DNA from 2 places in the Shewanella baltica genome. Region 2 is predicted to be linked to the other one. Evidence: riboswitches for the same ligand, from Rfam matches in the RefSeq annotation. Region 2 holds a riboswitch; the other holds the start of a gene.
What was found. A riboswitch is a leader RNA that binds a small molecule or an ion and turns the genes downstream of it on or off. The one in region 2 is predicted to bind thiamine pyrophosphate.
Positions count from the first base shown of each region.

Region 1: another riboswitch for thiamine pyrophosphate. It lies ahead of DYH48_RS11765 (TonB-dependent receptor); the one in region 2 lies ahead of thiC (phosphomethylpyrimidine synthase ThiC).

Region 1 is NZ_UGYM01000002.1:2,612,941-2,621,950, forward strand. It holds gene DYH48_RS11745 (DUF6279 family lipoprotein) at 1-728, opposite strand, end outside; gene DYH48_RS11750 (phosphotransferase) at 875-2,044, opposite strand; gene pnuC (nicotinamide riboside transporter PnuC) at 2,044-2,697, opposite strand; gene DYH48_RS11760 (hypothetical protein) at 2,744-3,004, opposite strand; gene DYH48_RS11765 (TonB-dependent receptor) at 3,111-5,345, opposite strand; TPP riboswitch at 5,400-5,525, opposite strand; gene DYH48_RS11770 (YcfL family putative periplasmic lipoprotein) at 5,618-6,013, opposite strand; gene DYH48_RS11775 (PaaI family thioesterase) at 6,152-6,649, opposite strand; gene DYH48_RS11780 (PaaI family thioesterase) at 6,636-7,163, opposite strand; gene hinT (purine nucleoside phosphoramidase) at 7,160-7,516, opposite strand; gene DYH48_RS11790 (M61 family metallopeptidase) at 7,661-9,010, shown strand, end outside.
Region 2 is NZ_UGYM01000002.1:1,910,978-1,919,987, reverse strand. It holds gene thiH (2-iminoacetate synthase ThiH) at 1-798, opposite strand, end outside; gene DYH48_RS08640 (thiazole synthase) at 795-1,559, opposite strand; gene thiS (sulfur carrier protein ThiS) at 1,561-1,764, opposite strand; gene DYH48_RS08630 (HesA/MoeB/ThiF family protein) at 1,781-2,692, opposite strand; gene DYH48_RS08625 (bifunctional hydroxymethylpyrimidine kinase/phosphomethylpyrimidine kinase) at 2,685-4,613, opposite strand; gene thiC (phosphomethylpyrimidine synthase ThiC) at 4,616-6,739, opposite strand; TPP riboswitch at 6,941-7,039, opposite strand; gene DYH48_RS08615 (hypothetical protein) at 7,207-8,397, opposite strand; gene trhA (PAQR family membrane homeostasis protein TrhA) at 8,893-9,010, shown strand, end outside.

The DNA.
Region 1 (9,010 bases), 700 kb from region 2:
AATGCCTCAGTATTTTTACGCAAAAACACTTTATGTTGCTCAGACTTAAGCTCATCGGGCTGCGTCATCAACAGGGTCAAACGCTCGGTTAATAGCGCTTTATCTGCCCGCTGCCCAAGAGCAACTTCAAACTGACGTAACCATTCGTGGCGGTATTCGAGCCACATATCTAAGGTGGATAAACGCTGTTGATTATACTGATGAATAAGCACTTTTTGTTCTGCACTCACACTGCCAAGCCAGTCATCAAATTGCTCTTGAAGGTTTTCGTCGGCCTCTTTTTGTAACTGCGTTGGAGTTTTGCCGGCAAACTCTTTGACGAGCTCCTGCTCATCTTGCCGTAATTTGGCGAGGATTTGCTTCACCTGTTCATCTGACAAGGACATGATGATGGGCAGTAATTCTGGCAAGGCAAACTCAAACAAACGAAACCAATGCCGCTTAGCAATCTCCACATGCTCGGCCCATAATACTGGTGTTAAGGTATTGGTTTTGATGAGGCTTTCGACTTCGGTTAATTGCACCACATAGTGGGACAATTCTTTAGATTGATGCCACAGGACAAATTTTTCAATGAGGGCGTCAAATGCCTTTTGCTGTGGTTTATCTAAGGTAACGTAGTCCTCTTGCTCCCAACCGATAGCCCAATCGAGAAAATGGTAACTGAATTTAGTGGAACAGGCGCTTAAGCCTAAGAGACACACAAGTAGCATCACGCCTTTTTTCATTCTGAATCATCCATCCTAGAACTGTTGCTAATATGACGCTTGAGCCTATATAAAGTTGCCTCTTATATCAAACAAGTTTGTCTAATAAAGGTTTTTAATATGTTAATACTTTGCCTGCTTTAAATCGCCAATCGTGCAGCTAATCGCTATGATTCTTGGGTGATGAGCGGCCAAAAACAATCAAACCATGCGAGATAGTCGGCGCTACGACTGGCCTCCGTTTGCGCTGCCATCAATAATGCCCAGTAGCAAGCAAATACCCAGTACATGTCAATGGCGGCAGGCACGGCCGCTACGGCGTGGGCCGTGACATAGGGATGTTGACTCAGATACTGTGTCACTAACTCGTTTTGCTGGATTGGCGTTAACGCATGGGTCGCTAACACTACGGCTAACTCACACAGGGGATGCGACGCTGTTGCATACTCAAAATCGATACAATACAAACGGTTGTTTTTGAGTAAAAGATTGTGGGGATTAAGATCGCGATGGCAAAACTGCGGTTTAATTAAACAAGCCGCTAAGTCATTACACCAATGTTTGATGTCGATTTGAATACCAAGCAGCTTAGCCACTCGCTCACTCCAATCGTGCGTGAGCGCAAGAGATGCCTGATAGGCAAGCATCTGCTGGTGATATTCCTGCCATTGCTCTGTGACACTAATGGCATAAGAACCTGTGGGCAGTTCCCGCAATTGTAGCAATAATTCAAGCAGTAAATGCGCAGCTGAGTTGGGATGCTTATCTTGCTCTATTGGCGGTTCAGGATTTAAATAAGCTTGTTGTGAATCGCCGTGATGTAAAATGCCCAAAGACACTTGCGCCAGCATAAAATCAGCGGCACTGGTTTGGCGCTCTAAGGCAGACCAATGGATAAAGCGTTTACGTTGAAAGCGTTCGCTATCAATCACATTGTGTTCAATTGCCGCACACTCTGCAACGCTCGCTACAGCACTTTCGATAAGGTCACTCTCGATAAAATAACTCTCAATAAGGTCACTCTCAATAAAATCACTGAGGTAGTAGCGCTCATCTTCACTCACCCACAGCAGTGCTGGGGCAAGTTTAGCTTGGGCGAGTTGTTGCCAGTAAAAACGCTCCTGCTGGCGGGTGCAAAAACTGTCCGCCGCATCGGCATTGACCCGCAGCACATAACGACCTGTGGGCGTAGTGATCTTATAATTATGATTACTCAAGCCGCCCGAAAGCTCGCAAATACTTAACACTTGCTCCAGCCCAGCTCGTTTGAGTATGGGCAAGAGTGCGTTGAATGATTCGCCTGCTGTGTATTGCATGGCTGCGATTACATCGGGCATTAACTGAGTAACTTCAACGCATTGGCCTCACGGGCGTCGGCTAATGCAGTGCGCCACAGGAAATACCCTACTACAGCAAGCCCCACATAGAGTACGAATAATAACGAGGTCAGCATCAAGCCTTTGCTGAGATAGAGGTATATAGACACTATGTCGATGACGACCCAGTAGAGCCAATTCTCAAGTACTTTCTTAGCCACTAAATAGGTCGTCATCACAGCAAAACAGGTCGTGGCCGCATCTAAATACGGGAACGCGGCTTGGGTATACGTTGCCATGCCGTGACCGACTAATAGCGAAATAACGCCCGTCACCGCGATCAGTTTCAAGTGGGTTTTCAACGGCCAAGTGGTCACTTTTACCCCTTGATGTTTATCTCCGCCTTGGGTCCAGAGCCAATATCCATAGAGCGCCATCACCATATAATAGATATTCAGCACTGACTCCATCAGTAACGACACCTTCCAAAACAACACAGTGTAAATGGCGGTACTGGCAAAGGCCGCCGCCCAGCACCAGACGCTCGCCTTCATCGCCAGCAGTAGATATGCCATGGCTAGCAGTACCGCCAAGGCTTCCCATGCGGTCATCACATGGACTTCACCAAAGGCCGCATTCATACTCTCGACCAAGGTTAACCATAAATCTGTCATTGTGTTGTTCTCACTGCCTATTTATCGCGTATGTGACGGTAAAGCGTTATTCGCTGTGGGCTAAATTAAGCTCACCACCGATAAACTTACACACAAATACTGCCTTGCCCCACTTCTCATGGGCGGCTTGCATCTCGGTCGCCAGCATAGTCATCACATCTAAATAATCGCCGCACACTTGTGTTGCCATCGCATTGGTCACGCGCTCGATATGAGGATAGCTATCCACCCGGCCAATGAACCACTTAATCGGATCGAGGTAGTTCTCATTGAAGGGATACATGCTAATTTCTGCGGTCAGTTTCATTTTAATTCCTTAAATTTGAGAGAAGCTGTAGCCCTTACACTGGACTGCAGCTTAGTCATGAGTTAACCCAATAGGCTCATAGTGATATGTGCCATTACATCAGCTTTTACATAAACTTAACGTTAAAGGTTACGCCAATCTGACGCGGATCGCCGTAACGAATATATTGCTTTTCAGCCCAGCCATTATCAGGCTCGTTACCGAAGTAGAAGCCGCGCACACCGTATTCTTCATTGAACAAATTACGGCCCCATAAATAGGCTGACCATGCACTCGCCTCATAACCCACACGGGCATTGACGATAGTGTAAGGCTCAGAGCGGGATTCATTGCTGTCGGAGTAGTAAAACTCACTCTTACCGCTCAGGTTTAGGTTAATAAACCAGCCCGAATTGGTACGATAAGTCCCGCCAAGGCTGTAGGTTAAGTGTGGTGAATGAGCCAGATCGCGGCCAGTTAAATCGACCTCAGTGCCGTATTTATCCTGATACTGGTAATCACCGTAGGCTGTTTCTAACCAACCTAAGCTTGAGTAAATTTGTAGATTATCCGTGGCATACCAGGTCGCATCTAACTCAGCACCATAGTTATTAGAACTACCAGCGTTTTCGGTGAACAAGATAAAACGCTGCGGTTTATCAGGGTCTTGCTGGGATGCCGCCACCTGTTGATCTTGCCTGTCCATATAGAACAGCGCCAAATTAGTATCGATAAGCCCCGCTAACCAATGGGATTTAAGGCCGATTTCATAGTTATAAAGCGTCTCAGTACTAAACTCTTTTTTATCGTTCAATTCGACAGGTAAAGTCATGTTGAAACCGCCAGCCTTGTAACCGCGTGCAACACGAACATAAGCGTTGTGCGAGTCATTCAGCACTTTACTCACTGCAATATGACCGCCCCACATGGTTTCACTCGGGTCGAAATTATCGTTATTCGTATCTGAGTAATGGCTGTTACGGCGCTCTAAACGTAGGCCCACAGATAAGGCATAATCTGAGCCCAGATCCGTATCGAGCTGACCAAAAAAGGCATAGTTCGTCGCTTCATACTCAGAGTCTAAGACTTCATCCGGCAAAGTATTGTACTCAGAATACAATTGGTTATCTTCTTTCAGATTCATGCCGTACACACCAAGCAACCAATCTGTGCTATCCGCAAAGATTCGGCCCTGCTCGGTAGAACTTAAGCGAAACTCTTGCGACACGGTTTTACGTTGGCCCGTTTTATCCCAAAAATAATCATATTGGCACGGTGCCAGATTGCCATCGTCATCACTGCATTGCTTAGAAGCCCAATACTCTGGGTTCGACCAATCGCCATCGTAACTGTAATGGTGATCGGTATTAGCAAAGGACGTTAACGAGGTTAGCTCAAAGGTTTCGGCGCCAGAATAGGTCGCTTTAAAGCCTGCGCCTGTGGTGCGCTGGCTATCGACACCCGGTTGATCCGATGTCGTCTGGGTCGGAGAATTGGTTAAACTCCACACATCGTAGCCATTATCAAAATCGGCGTGCAGCACAGTTAAATCAAACTGCAAATCGTCAGTCGCATACCAGCGCAGCTTAGCGCGGCCGCTGAACTCATCGCGGCCATTGGTATCGTCACGACCTAAATAGAGGTTGTCGTGGTAACCATTCTGTTGATGTTGCTGCAGTGACACGCGATAAAGCAGCTTGCCAGAATCCGTTAATGGGCCAGAACTGAAACCGCTAAACGTACGTAAATCATCATCACCTAACGAGACTTCTGCGCCATGTTCAAACACATCGGTGGGGTCGTTACTTTTCAGATAAATCAGTCCCGCTAAAGCATTCGCGCCATAACGTGTGCCCTGTGGTCCGCGTAACACTTCGACCTGTTGTAGATCGTACATGCTCGACACCATGCCAATACCGGATAAATCGATATCATCTATGATGTAACCCACAGAAGAATTAGGCGCGCCTTGGTATTGCTCTTGCTCACCTACGCCGCGAATTTGAAAATATTTCGGCCGCGAACTTCCACCCGACCAGTTAAAATTGGCAATAGAATTAAGCAGATCTTCAAAGTGCTGCGCGCTTTCATCTTGAATTTTTTGACTGTCGATAACGGTAATGCTGGAGGGCATTTTTTCTAAGCTTGAACTGCGAAAATCCGCCGTCACTACCATGACTTCCATCTCAGTGCTGGGATCGGGTTTATCGATAGCGTCGGTTTGTGCAAATGCAGAAGTGCTCAGCGCGGTAGCAATGGCTAACGCCAGCGGCGCTCGGGTTAAAAACAAGCTGGGTGTGATGGTTGAAAACGGGGAATGGCGTTTTGACGTGTTACTGTTTAGCGTTTTACTGTTTAACATAGGACCTCAAATACATAGTTTGAGATCCGGCAACGAATAAGCGATTCAGAAGTGTGCTGTTGATTGGCCCATTCCTACGCCGGTATTAGCCGGATCAGGTTCTAAGGGTTCGTCAACTGACATCTCAGTTTGCAGTAATTAACGTAAATTCATTCGCTGCAAACACCCCTTGGCGACGCCTAGTATACATGAGTAATAGGATGGGATGACACATTTACCTCATAAAATGAAAAATGCCAGCATAGCTGGCATTCTCTGGGCGAGCTCACCGCTTAATTCGAAAAGGTTTCGCGCACGTACACATCAAATTTAACCGCTTGGGCATTGGGCGCCACGGCGGCGACTTGCAATTGTTGCTTGCCATGCAGCTTGACCGATTTCCAGCTCGTCGCTTCATCTTCTATGGTGTAGCCGCTGGCATCGTACCAAGTGAATTTATACTGCACACGCATGTCAGTTGATGATTTGCTAACAATCAGCGCTGAGCCCTGCACTAAATCGCCAACTCGGCGTGCATCCACACTTTCAACTCCAATATCTCGGGCAAAACTGGTATTATCGACACGGGTTTCACCAAGCGAACTCACTGAAATACCTGCGGTATGTGAGGCACAAGCGCCTAAGGTCAGCACCGCGGCCAATAATAGTCCTGTATAAATTTGTTTCATCTCTTTCTCCCAGTCACGCGACAAAATGCGCGGCCAGCGCGCACCATTTCCCATTAAACGACAAGCTAATCGAACTGTGCTGAACTTATGCTTAACAAGACAGACTTAATCATCACTCGAACATCTCAATAAAACGAGTTAATCAATCAGAAAGTGCGCCCGTGCCGTAGCGATGAGCTGCTTACGATTGGTTTGCCAACAATCGATATTCACGTTGGCCACTCGTCGCCCCTGACGGGTAATACGACATTCAGCAAAGCTATCTTTATGCAGTCCTGCACGTAAATAGTCGATTGAAAAATCAACCACTTTAGGTACTTTGGCTGTTTGCATAAAGACCATTAACTGCACTATCGCCGACATCTCCATAAAACCTGCAATGACGCCGCCATGAATCGCTGGCAACACAGGATTACCGATATTGTCGTCTTTAGCGGGCAATTTAAAAATCAGTTCATCACCAAAACGCTCCACCTTCATGCCAATAAATTTGGCATAGGGAACGTGCTCAAGTAAATGGCCAAAATCATTAAGTTCAGTGGCGCGTTTAACTATGCCTTGCACATCAATAGGCGCTTTAACCTGTGCGTTTTGAGTTTTACTGGCGGCATCTAGTATCGAATTATTTGCGCTCATCACACTCTCCTATCGCAGGCACGGCGTCACCCATTAACGCTTGCCTAAAGGCATCACCGACCATTTCAGGGCTTATCCGCATAAAAGAGCCGACGGCATGGGCGATGGGATCGTCAATACTGTCTTGGTAAGCAATTGCACGGGTAAAAGCAATATTAGAAGACAACTTATAGCATTCTGCAAAACCAAATACAGGCTTATGGGGCTGAGCCGGCTTCATGTAGTCCACCCGCAAATCGAGCGTAGGTGATATTTCTAATAGTTTGAATTTATGGAAAATTGCGCTCACGACTGCACTACCACACGCGGTATCCATTAAAGTAGTGATCACCCCACCATGGATAACACCGGTATCGGGATACCCAATTAATTCAGTGCTGTAGGGTAACTCAATCAACACATGATGCTCACTCGCCTCCAGTACCGTTAAACCGAGGCGACGACACTGAGCTAATTGATCCACAAACCGCTGAGCCATTTGGGTCAACGGGAAAAAATCCGAATTGACCTTCATTTTCCTTGGCTCAACATGGGCCCCAGAGGCTCCCCGCCCACAAGGTGGAAATGAATGTGATAGACTTCTTGTCCACCGTGTTGATTGCAGTTCATGATCAGTCGGTAGCCATCTTTAGCGATACCCGCTTCCGCCGCCAATTTAGCCGCAACCGTCATCATACGGCCAAGTACCGGCTCATCAGAGGCTTTCATGTCGTTCGCCGTTGGGATCAAGTGATTCGGCACAATCAAAATATGCGTTGGCGCCTTAGGGGAAATGTCTCTAAAGGCAGTCACAAGTTCATCTTGATACAGAATATCCGCGGGAATTTCGCGACGAATAATTTTGCTGAAAATCGTTTCTTCGGCCATGGGGCGTCCTCCTTGGGTTAGTTGGCATAGTATACTAGTAATTCAATACTTTGTGTCTGTAGATATTTTGCTTTTCATTTGCCAGTTGCAGGCATTTTTGGCAGCATGGCCACCATTAAAACACTCAGGTTTTGCAGGATAAATATGATCCATTACCAGATAATCCCCGTCGATCCGAAAGCCCATTTATTCGCAGTCACTATGACATTATCCCAGCCCAAGCCAGTGCAGGTCTTTAGCCTCCCCGCTTGGCTACCTGGCAGTTATATGGTGCGCGACTTTGCTAAAAATATCATTGAACTCAAGGCACAAGATGCTAATGGCCAAACACTCAAGCTCATACAGCTAGATAAGCAAACTTGGTCGGTTGACAATAATAGCAGCGAAATCATTTTGACTTATCAAGTGTATGCTTGGGATCTGTCGGTGCGCACTGCGCATTTGGACACAACCCACGGCTTCTTTAACGGCAGTAGCGTGTTTTTATCCGCCCACGGTTTTGAACAACAAACCCACACTGTCACTATGTTACCGCCCTCTGAGCCCACATTAAGTGATTGGCGCGTCGCTACCAGCATGACCCGCATCAGTGGTGACGACTTTGCCTTCGGCCAATTTAGTGCCACAAGCTATGACGAGCTTATCGATCATCCAGTGGAAATGGGCTTATTTACCTTAGCCAGTTTCGATGCCTGCGGCGTCCAACACGATATCGTACTCAATGGCCGCCACCGCGCTTGCATGCCAAGGCTCTGCCAAGACTTGAAAGCCATTTGTGAGTATCAAATCAATCTCTTCGGCACGCCTGCGCCGTTTAAACGTTATTTGTTTATGACCACAGTATTAGACAATGGCTTTGGCGGGTTAGAGCACAGAGCTTCTACCGCATTGATGTGTTCTCGCAAGGACTTACCGCTATCGCTCAATGCGCCAATTAATAACGACTATCGCACTTATTTATCCCTGTGCAGCCACGAGTATTTCCACAGCTGGAACGTGAAGCGGATTAAGCCGGAGTGCTTTTTACCCTATAAACTTGAGGCTGAAACCTATACGCCGCAGCTATGGGCCTATGAAGGTATCACCTCTTATTATGATGACTTCCTTACCTATCGCGCCGGACTGGTAGATGAACACAGCTATTTAGATATGCTGAGTGAAACCTTCACTCGCGTCTATCGCAGCCAAGGACGCTTTAAACAAAGTGTTAAAGATTCAAGCTTTAATGCCTGGACTAAGTTCTATAAGCAGGATGAAAACGCGCAAAACGCCATCATCAGTTATTACACCAAAGGCGCGCTGTTTGCGCTGTACTTAGATTTAACCCTGCGCAGTGAAACCCAAGGCAAATACAATCTCGACCATGTTATGCAGATTTTATGGCAGGAATATGCTCTGCAAGACAAAGGCACGACTGACGGCTGTCACCAAGCGATTGTCGAGCGACTCCTTGACCGTGATTGCCACGATTTGTTTGCCTACTTAGATAACACC
Region 2 (9,010 bases):
CCCGCCAGTACAAGGCCTTAACCTTGGTAGCGAAATACTAAAGCGGGTGCGCCAATAGCGCCGTTCTAAATAGTCGAGATGATATCCCATCATTAACGCATCTAAACGCCAATCATCCAGCCCGAGTAATACCCCAAGACCAATTTTATCGACGCCCGCCGCCGCAACTCTGTCAGGTGTTGCTAAGCGATAGGCAAAATCCATTTTTTTCCCCCTGGAATGGTGACTAGCATAAGTCTCTGGTTGATAGGTCTCTTGATAAATCATCACAGCATCTAAACCTAGCGCGACTAACTGGCAATAATGGTCCTCACTCATGGGCTGAACCTCCATCGCCACATGGCTAAATTGCTGCTTTACCAGCGGCAACATTTGCTTGAAATAATCAATACCAACCTTAGTTTCATGCTCACCCGACACCAGTAAAATAGAATCAAAACCTCTGCCTTTGATAATGGCTATTTCAGCCATCAACTCCTGTTCATTCAAGGTTTTGCGTTTGAGTTTGTTACTCATGCTAAAACCACAGTAATCACACTCATTAGCGCACAGATTCGAGACGTATAGCGGTAAATACATGCCCAGATTCGCGCCAAATCGCTGCCGCGTAAGCGCCGCAGAGTGCTGCGCCATGGTTTCGATATAAGGTTCCGCCGCAGGTGATAGCAAGGCCAGTAAGCTACGTAAATCCCCAGCTGGACTCACTAACGCCCGCTCAACATCTTGGGCTGTGCAAGAATACAAATCGAGTAACAGTTTATCCCGTGGGATCTTGGCAAATTCCGCTACAAAACTCATTGATTTAAAAATCCCGTTAGAGGACTGGTATGTACCGCGCCCGTTTGTACTCGGCCAAGCCCAGCTGCAAAGGCCCGTCTGCCGCATTGCACCGCCTCTTTAAAGCACTCGGCCATCACTATCGGCGACGCGCTGCTGGCGATGGCGGTGTTGACGAGCACCGCATCGGCGCCCAGCTCCATTGCCCGCGCAGCCTGTGAAGGCGCGCCAATACCGGCATCGATCACCACTGGCACCCGCGCCTGCTCTATGATGATTTTTAAAAAGCTTTCAGTGACTAAACCTTGATTACTGCCAATCGGACTCGCCAGTGGCATAACCGCGGCGCAGCCCACTTCTTCTAAACGATGGCACAGCACAGGATCGGCATGCACGTAGGGCAATACGATAAAGCCTTTCTCACAGAGAATTCTGGCCGCCTCTAAGGTTTCTATCGCATCGGGCATTAGGTACTTAGGATCCGGGTGGATTTCGAGCTTAATCCAATGAGTTCCCAGCATTTCACGGGCAAGCTCAGCCGCAAACACCGCTTCCTTGGCGTTTCTCGCCCCCGAAGTGTTAGGCAATAGCCGTACACCCGCTTGACGTAACGGCGTGAGTAAATCATCAAGCCCAATTTTAAAATCAATTCTTTTCATCGCAACTGTCACTAACTGCGATTTTGAAGCCGTTATCGCCTCAAGCATCACTTGGCTATTGCTGAATTTTCCCGTTCCGGTAAATAACCGTGATTCAAACTCCACATCGGCAATCGTTAACATACTAGCCTCCCGCTACAGCTGAAAAAAGTTCTAATTTATCTTCATGTTGGCAGAGAATCGATTGCCAGCTATTACGCGGAACCACCTCTGCATTCAACACGATAGCGACCGAATCGAGGGCTATATCTTGCGCGAGGATCACCGCCGCGAGTGAAGTCGGTTCCGTTAATGGCTGCGGGACATTATTTATGTGAATTAAAATCATATCAAACCTCCATACTTTATAGTTTGCTGAGCTTATCGGATGATGAACGAACCTCTTTTGGACCACATACGTCACAATGGGGATCCCGCGTTAATGTCGCCGCTGTCCATGAAAGTGATTTAGCGTCGAAGCGCCAAAAACGCCCCAACAAGGCGCTTTTCGATTCATCACATCTATCCATATTCAGCAAGAGTTTCATGGCCACCAAAGATTGCATTGACGCCATGACGCCTACGCTCGGCCCGAGTACGCCTTGGGTACTGCAGCTCTGCGACACTCTCGTCTGCGCGGGGAAAATACAGTGATAACAACCACCAGAGGGGAACTGCATTTGGTCGACCGCGAACAATTGGCCGCTAAATGCCGCGATTGACGCGCTGACTAAAGGTAAAGCCGCTTCGATACAGCTGCGATTAATGGCTTGGCGAGTCGCAAAGTTATCGGTGCAGTCAAGTACAAGAACTCTTTTACCTTGTTGTTTTATTTGTAAAATATCCGCCAAATGATAAGCCGATGTCGCAGCATTAAATGCTGTTTCATAGGCAGTAACAGTGCAATGCGGTGCTATGCCATTGAGCTTTTGCTTGGCAACTCGCGCCTTATTGAGTCCAATATCGGCATCGTTGAATAACAATTGTCTTGGCAGATTTGATACTTCAACCTTATCCATATCGATTAAGGTCAAGCGACCAATACCTGCACAGGCCAGATATTGCGCCGCCAATTGCCCTAAACCGCCAAGACCGATAATAACAACGCTGGCGTCGACCAGTTGCAATTGCCCAGCCTCACCGACTTCAGGCAATAAGACTTGCCGAGAATAACGCATGAAATCGGCATCACTGAGTGTATGGCCGCAGTGTTCATTGTCGCTGTGTATATGACCGCAAAGAACCTCTGCGTGAGGAAGCGGTGGGTTTTTACTCATGCTTAGCACCCAACTCATGCTTTACAGCCAGTTCTTCAGACAAGCTACATTGCTCCCAAGCTTGGCTCAGCTCTGCAAACGCGGCTAACGGATCCTTAGCTTTCGTTATTGCGCGCACCACAGCAATATTGCCAACCCCTGTAGCTTTCACCTTTGCCAGATTTGTTAAGTCAATACCGCCAATGGCGACCAAGGGATAATGATCTTGGAGTAACGCCACATAGTGTTTAAGTTTTGCGAGCCCTTGGGGCGCCGAAGGCATTTGCTTCGTTGTGGTTGGGAATATATGCCCAAGCGCTATGTAGGATGGCGAGTATTGGTGCGCCAATAGCAACTCGAAATAACTGTGGCTCGATATGCCTAGCGCGAGCCCCGCGGCTTGAATGGCCGCTAAGTCAGTAACGGCGAGATCTTCTTGGCCTAAATGTACCCCGAAGGCATGGTATTTTATCGCTAACTGCCAGTGATCATTAATAAAAAGCTGTGCATTAAAATGCTTGCCTAAGGCAATGGCCATTTGAATTTGTGCTTCTAATTCGGAGCCAATTAACTCTGGTTCGCCTGACTTAGATTTGCCTGACTCACATCGACTTAGCGCAGACTTGCCTAAATTAAATTCGGCTGGCGCTGCACTAGTCAATTCGCTGATGTCGGTTTTTATCCGTAACTGCAGGGTTTTAACGCCCGCAGCTAACAAACCCTCCAGCATGGTTAAGTCACTCACCACAGGGTAAACACCAAGATCGGCATCGAGCACTTTAAAACCGTGGGATAAAATATTTTGAGGTGGCGTCGAGGCTATTCTTACCTGAGCGGTTGCCTGATCTGTTGCGGATAAAACTGTTGCAACTAAATCACTTCTAACGTCAAGATGTCGATTGAGGTGATGACGAATAAAATTGCCATCACACAGATTTATCTTGGCATAGCGGGACAAGTTATTAGGCCAACCCTTACGGGCCAACGGCCCTGGACCTTGCCCTAAACCAATCGCCGCGCTTAAGCCTTGACTCACATAGGCTTTCGCAACCACCACCGCATCTTGCAATACAAAACCCTGCGCTAACACGGCGGCAATGGCCGATGACAAAGTACAGCCACTACCATGGTTATGACGGGTATTAACCCGCTGGCTGGCTAACCAGAAGCGCCCATTTTGATGCAGTTTAGAGCTCGCGCGCACTTGACGACAAACTAGATAATCCTCGGCAAGCTCAAGATCCCAGCCATTACTCTTGTAAGCGATATCATGAGCGTTAGTCTGAGTTTGAGCATGAGTATCAGCAAGAATGTCAGTGCAACCAAAGCTCACATCGCCACCTTTAGCGAGCACACTGCAATCAAGGCTCTGGGATAAAGCCAGTGCCGCGGCAGCGAATTGCGCTTTCGTTGAAACATCACTGTGAGTTAACCGCCCAAGTTCAAGCACATTGGGCGTGATAAGTTCGATTAAACCTTTGAAAGGCTTAAAATCTAAGGCTGATTTGGCCGCACTTTTTATATCCTGACAGTTATCGACTGCTAATGCATCGCCACAACTGGCGACCATCACAGGATCGACAATCACAGGCACAGATGGATAGTGGATTTTAAAACTCGCGATCCAATCTGCCAGCAATGCCACTTGAGTTTGATCTGCCAGTAAGCCGATTTTAATTGCTTTGGGTGGCAAGTCGGAAAGTAGAGTCGTCAGCTGAGCCATTAACATCGCCGCTGATACGGGCTCGACTAAAATGACCGCCACTGAGCTTTGCGCCGTCACTGTGGTGATCACGCTGCAACCGTGACAGCCCAAATCTTGAATTGTCGCCAAGTCCGCCTGAATACCGGCACCGCCGCCACTGTCTGAACCAGCTATGGTCCAAACAAACGCGGGACGCTCGGTATTCATGGGCGCATTATCCCCATGAATACCCAACATAATTAGGCTTCCTCAGCTTCGGCGACGAGCTTGTCTTTCACGTGATAGATCTCGGCGCCCGAAGCAGCAAATTGTGCCGATTTTAGCGCCATAGCCGCTTCCAACTCCTGCGGCGTCTTGACTGTGACTTGCATGGCTTGGTCAGCAGCTTCAACTTGATCCGCCTTCGCTTGTGCCGCCTCTAAGCCAGCGGCATAGGCGCGCACATCTTGGGTGATTTTCATCGAACAAAATTTAGGGCCGCACATAGAGCAAAAATGCGCGACTTTAGCGGATTCCTGCGGTAAAGATTCATCGTGATAAGCACGTGCGGTTTCAGGATCGAGTCCTAAGTTATATTGATCTTCCCAGCGGAATTCAAACCGCGCCTTTGCCAGCGCATTATCACGAATTTGCGCACTCGGATGACCTTTCGCCACATCGGCGGCGTGGGCGGCAATCTTATAAGCAATCAAACCTTGCTTAACATCTTGTTTATTCGGTAATCCTAAGTGTTCTTTTGGCGTGACATAACACAACATAGCGCAGCCGTACCAAGCGATCATGGCCGCGCCTATGCCGGAGGTGAAATGATCATACCCAGGTGCGATATCGGTGATTTGCGGGCCAAGCGTGTAAAACGGCGCTTCATCGCAGTGAGCTAACTGCTTGTCCATGTTCTCTTTAATGAGTTGCATCGGGATATGTCCCGGCCCTTCGATAATGGTTTGTACGTCGTATTCCCATGCGATTTTGACTAGCTCACCTAAGGTTTCAAGCTCTGCAAACTGGGCGGCATCATTGGCGTCAGCAATTGAGCCTGGACGCATACCATCACCTAAAGACAGGGATACATCGTAGGCGACGCAAAGCTCACAGATCTCACGAAAATGGCTGTAGAGGAAGTTTTCCTTATGGTGGCTCAGGCACCATTTGGCCATGATTGAACCGCCGCGGGAAACGATCCCAGTGACGCGTTTAGCCGTCATCGGCACGTAGCGAAGCAGCACACCAGCATGAATGGTAAAGTAATCAACACCTTGCTCAGCTTGTTCAATCAAGGTATCGCGGAACACTTCCCAGGTTAAATCCTCTGCCACGCCGTTCACTTTCTCCAGCGCTTGATAAATCGGCACTGTGCCAATGGGCACTGGCGAGTTACGGATGATCCACTCGCGGGTCTCGTGAATATAACGACCCGTGGATAAATCCATGACCGTATCTGCACCCCAACGGGTTGACCAGACGAGCTTTTCCACTTCTTCCTCGATGGATGACGTCACCGCAGAATTACCAATATTGGCATTCACTTTCACCAAAAAGTTACGCCCTATGATCATAGGTTCGGCTTCGGGATGGTTAATATTCAGCGGAATAATCGCGCGGCCACGGGCGACTTCAGAGCGGACAAATTCGGCGGTAATCGGCTCGCCGACTAAGGCACCAAAAGCTTCACCCTTGGCTTTACGATTAAGAATTTCATCCTGTACCTGCGCAAGTGCCATGTTCTCGCGGATCGCCACATATTCCATTTCGGGCGTGATAATCCCTTGACGGGCATAGTGTAATTGACTGACTCGTTTACCCTGCAGCGCTCTGCGTGGGCGGACAATTGCACTCGAACCTGCCTCAAAACGCAGATGGTCTAAACCGTCGTCGGCGAGTCTTTGTTGGGTAAAATCTGAGGTCGCGCAGGGTAATTGCTCTGTGTCGTTGCGGGCTAGGATCCAGTTTTGTCTTAATTTACCAAGGCCTAGACGCACATTGATATCGGCCTCAGGATCGGAATAAGGTCCAGCGCAATCATACACGCGTATTGGCGGATTTTTTTCCATGATAGGCGCATCATCTGTACCGCCGACAAGGGTGTCAGTCTGCAGGATTTGCCGCATGCCAACGCGAATATCGGCACTTGAACCTTCGAGGTAAATCTTTTGTGAATTAGGATGTTGCAGCGGCGCTAACGTATCGATAAAGGCTTGGGCCTGCGCGCGGGTTTCGCGGCGACTCGGCGCCTTAGGCACGATTGATTGACTAGACTCAGCCGATTTATTAGGCACTGTCGATTTATTAGGGATTGTCGATTCTGACGCTGTGATTTCTATCGCATTGGCAGCTACAGCTGGGTTTTGGTTTGAACTGGACATAAGCAATCTCACGTTAAAAAATGGAGTTGCTTGTCTGGAGAATTGAGTTGTTGATAGCTGGGCATGGCAATCAATTTTTGTGACCAACACTGGCTTCAAAAATTGAGTTACCCTGCTCAATAACAATTAAATCTAAACATTAAGGCTTAAAACACTGCTGAGTTAACAGGTGTTCAAGCCGTCTATTTTGGCGATTTAATATGTGTTATTACGCTTGTTTCCTTCGCAGGTTTTAACCTGATCAGGTTCAACGGATCCCGAATAAACGGTCTCAGCCAAGAGGCACTCCGACAAGATGAGTGCGCAGTATAGACAGAAGCGGCAGCAACAAACAAGGAAAAAAGTAATTAAAAGCCTTAAATACCAATCCAAAATAAAGATTCATAATTTATTGTTTTTAATTAATTAAATAAAATTAAACTAAAAAAGTTATAATTAGCATGAAAATAGATCATAAAAGAAAGTCACTATTTATGGGGTTTGAGCATCATTTTATTTAATCGAGATTGAATGGCATCATCAATAGCTTGATTGATTTTTTTGCCACTGCAGTCAAATGGGAAGCCTAAATTTTCTGCGTAAGGATTGACTTGAGTCCCCAATTGTACCACGCGATAACAAGTATCCCCTTTACGCACAATACGATTTGGATCTAAGGGTAAATCTAGACTCGTTGTGCCACCGAAATCATCGGCGTTAGGGACAAATAACACTTCCATCTCAGGGCTCATTTCACTCATATTCGATTTCCGGGTGAATTTATCGGCCTGTTCAATGACGAGATCATCGAGCGCTTGCTCGCGCTGACGTTCAAAATATTGCTGGGTGAATAAACTCATGCTTGAGCTTGTCGCTATTGTGCTCTCACCTTCTGCTGCAGGCGAACTCTGAGCGCCAAGCTGCGTCTTAATTTCTGTGGCATCAAACATATTTGTTGGCTTTTTTGCCGTCGCTTCCGCGGGCTGTACTTCACTTGGGGCACTTGATTGAGATTGGCTCGATTGAGTGATGTCAGGTTTAACCGTATCTGGCTTCACTTTTCCCTGATCTACTTTTTCAGGCACGACCTTTTCAAATATTGGCATAGGCTTAACTTGAGTTGTAGGCGTGGGAACAGTTGTAGGCGTAACAGAACTTGTCATCTCAGTCTTATCCTCGGCCTTGCTCTCTGTTTCTAGCGCAGCGCTTTCAGCCTTCTCTACCGCGGGAGCATAAATAAAATAAGCTTTGAGCGCCGTCACTTTAGGGCCCCGGCTTTCTGTTTCCGTTAATCCAAAGAGATTTAACTGTGGGCGCCACAAAATGCAGATAAGTAAGAATAAACACGAATGCACTAAGAGCACAAAAAAAAGTAGACTTAATCCTTTGAAATACGGCTGACGAGCACGTAAAACGGATCCCGCCCCCAATGCCTGAGCATAGGTTTGTAACGTACAAGACAGTTCAAATTGGGATTCTAATTTAGACTCAGATGCCAAAGCATCACCCTGATCACTGAGGTGATCATCAAATGCAATAAAAGTCTCGCATTCTGGCGATGTGACCGATGACGATGTGACCGAAATAGGCAAATCACTATCAGCATCATCTCCAATCGCTATTGCTGTAGGAGATACTGTCAATAAAGGCACGGCTTTGGGTTGACGTTGAAAAGGCAAAATCCATCCTTAGGTTTTGTGTAGTCTCAATTGATTTCGATGATGCTTAACGTGGAACAATTGCACTCAAATTCAATATCGAGTTGCTGAATATTGAAAGAGAATTATCCAATGATTGCATTTACTTGCGAGTGCTCAACGCAGATTAGAGGAGGCAAACAGGGTAAAGTTCAACGCGAATGCAACACGTTACAAGCGCAGTGCTTACGCCAATGCTTAGTAAGACACTTGTCAGTCGAGACAAATAAGGCTGGGAATTGAGATCACAATCGCGCTAAATTGATGGGAAAATGCTTGCTAACTCTTACGTCTTAAAGCGGATAACATCATCAATGCGATACGCTGACGGGAATGCAAGACGGCGTAAAAAAGATAAAAGATGAAAACAACAGTAGCCAGTCACAAATTTAAGCTTACAAGTGTACGCTTAAATATGGTGATTTATTTTCCTAACTGATAGACTCAGTCATTATCGTTTGCGAGTGTGTATCTACCATGTCGAGTCAAAGTGTTGTCGAACAACAAAACCCAGCTAACATCCCTGCTAAGTCTGGGCCGTATAGTATTAAAGAAGAAATCGCTAATAGTGTATCCCATGGCTTAGGCGTCATCG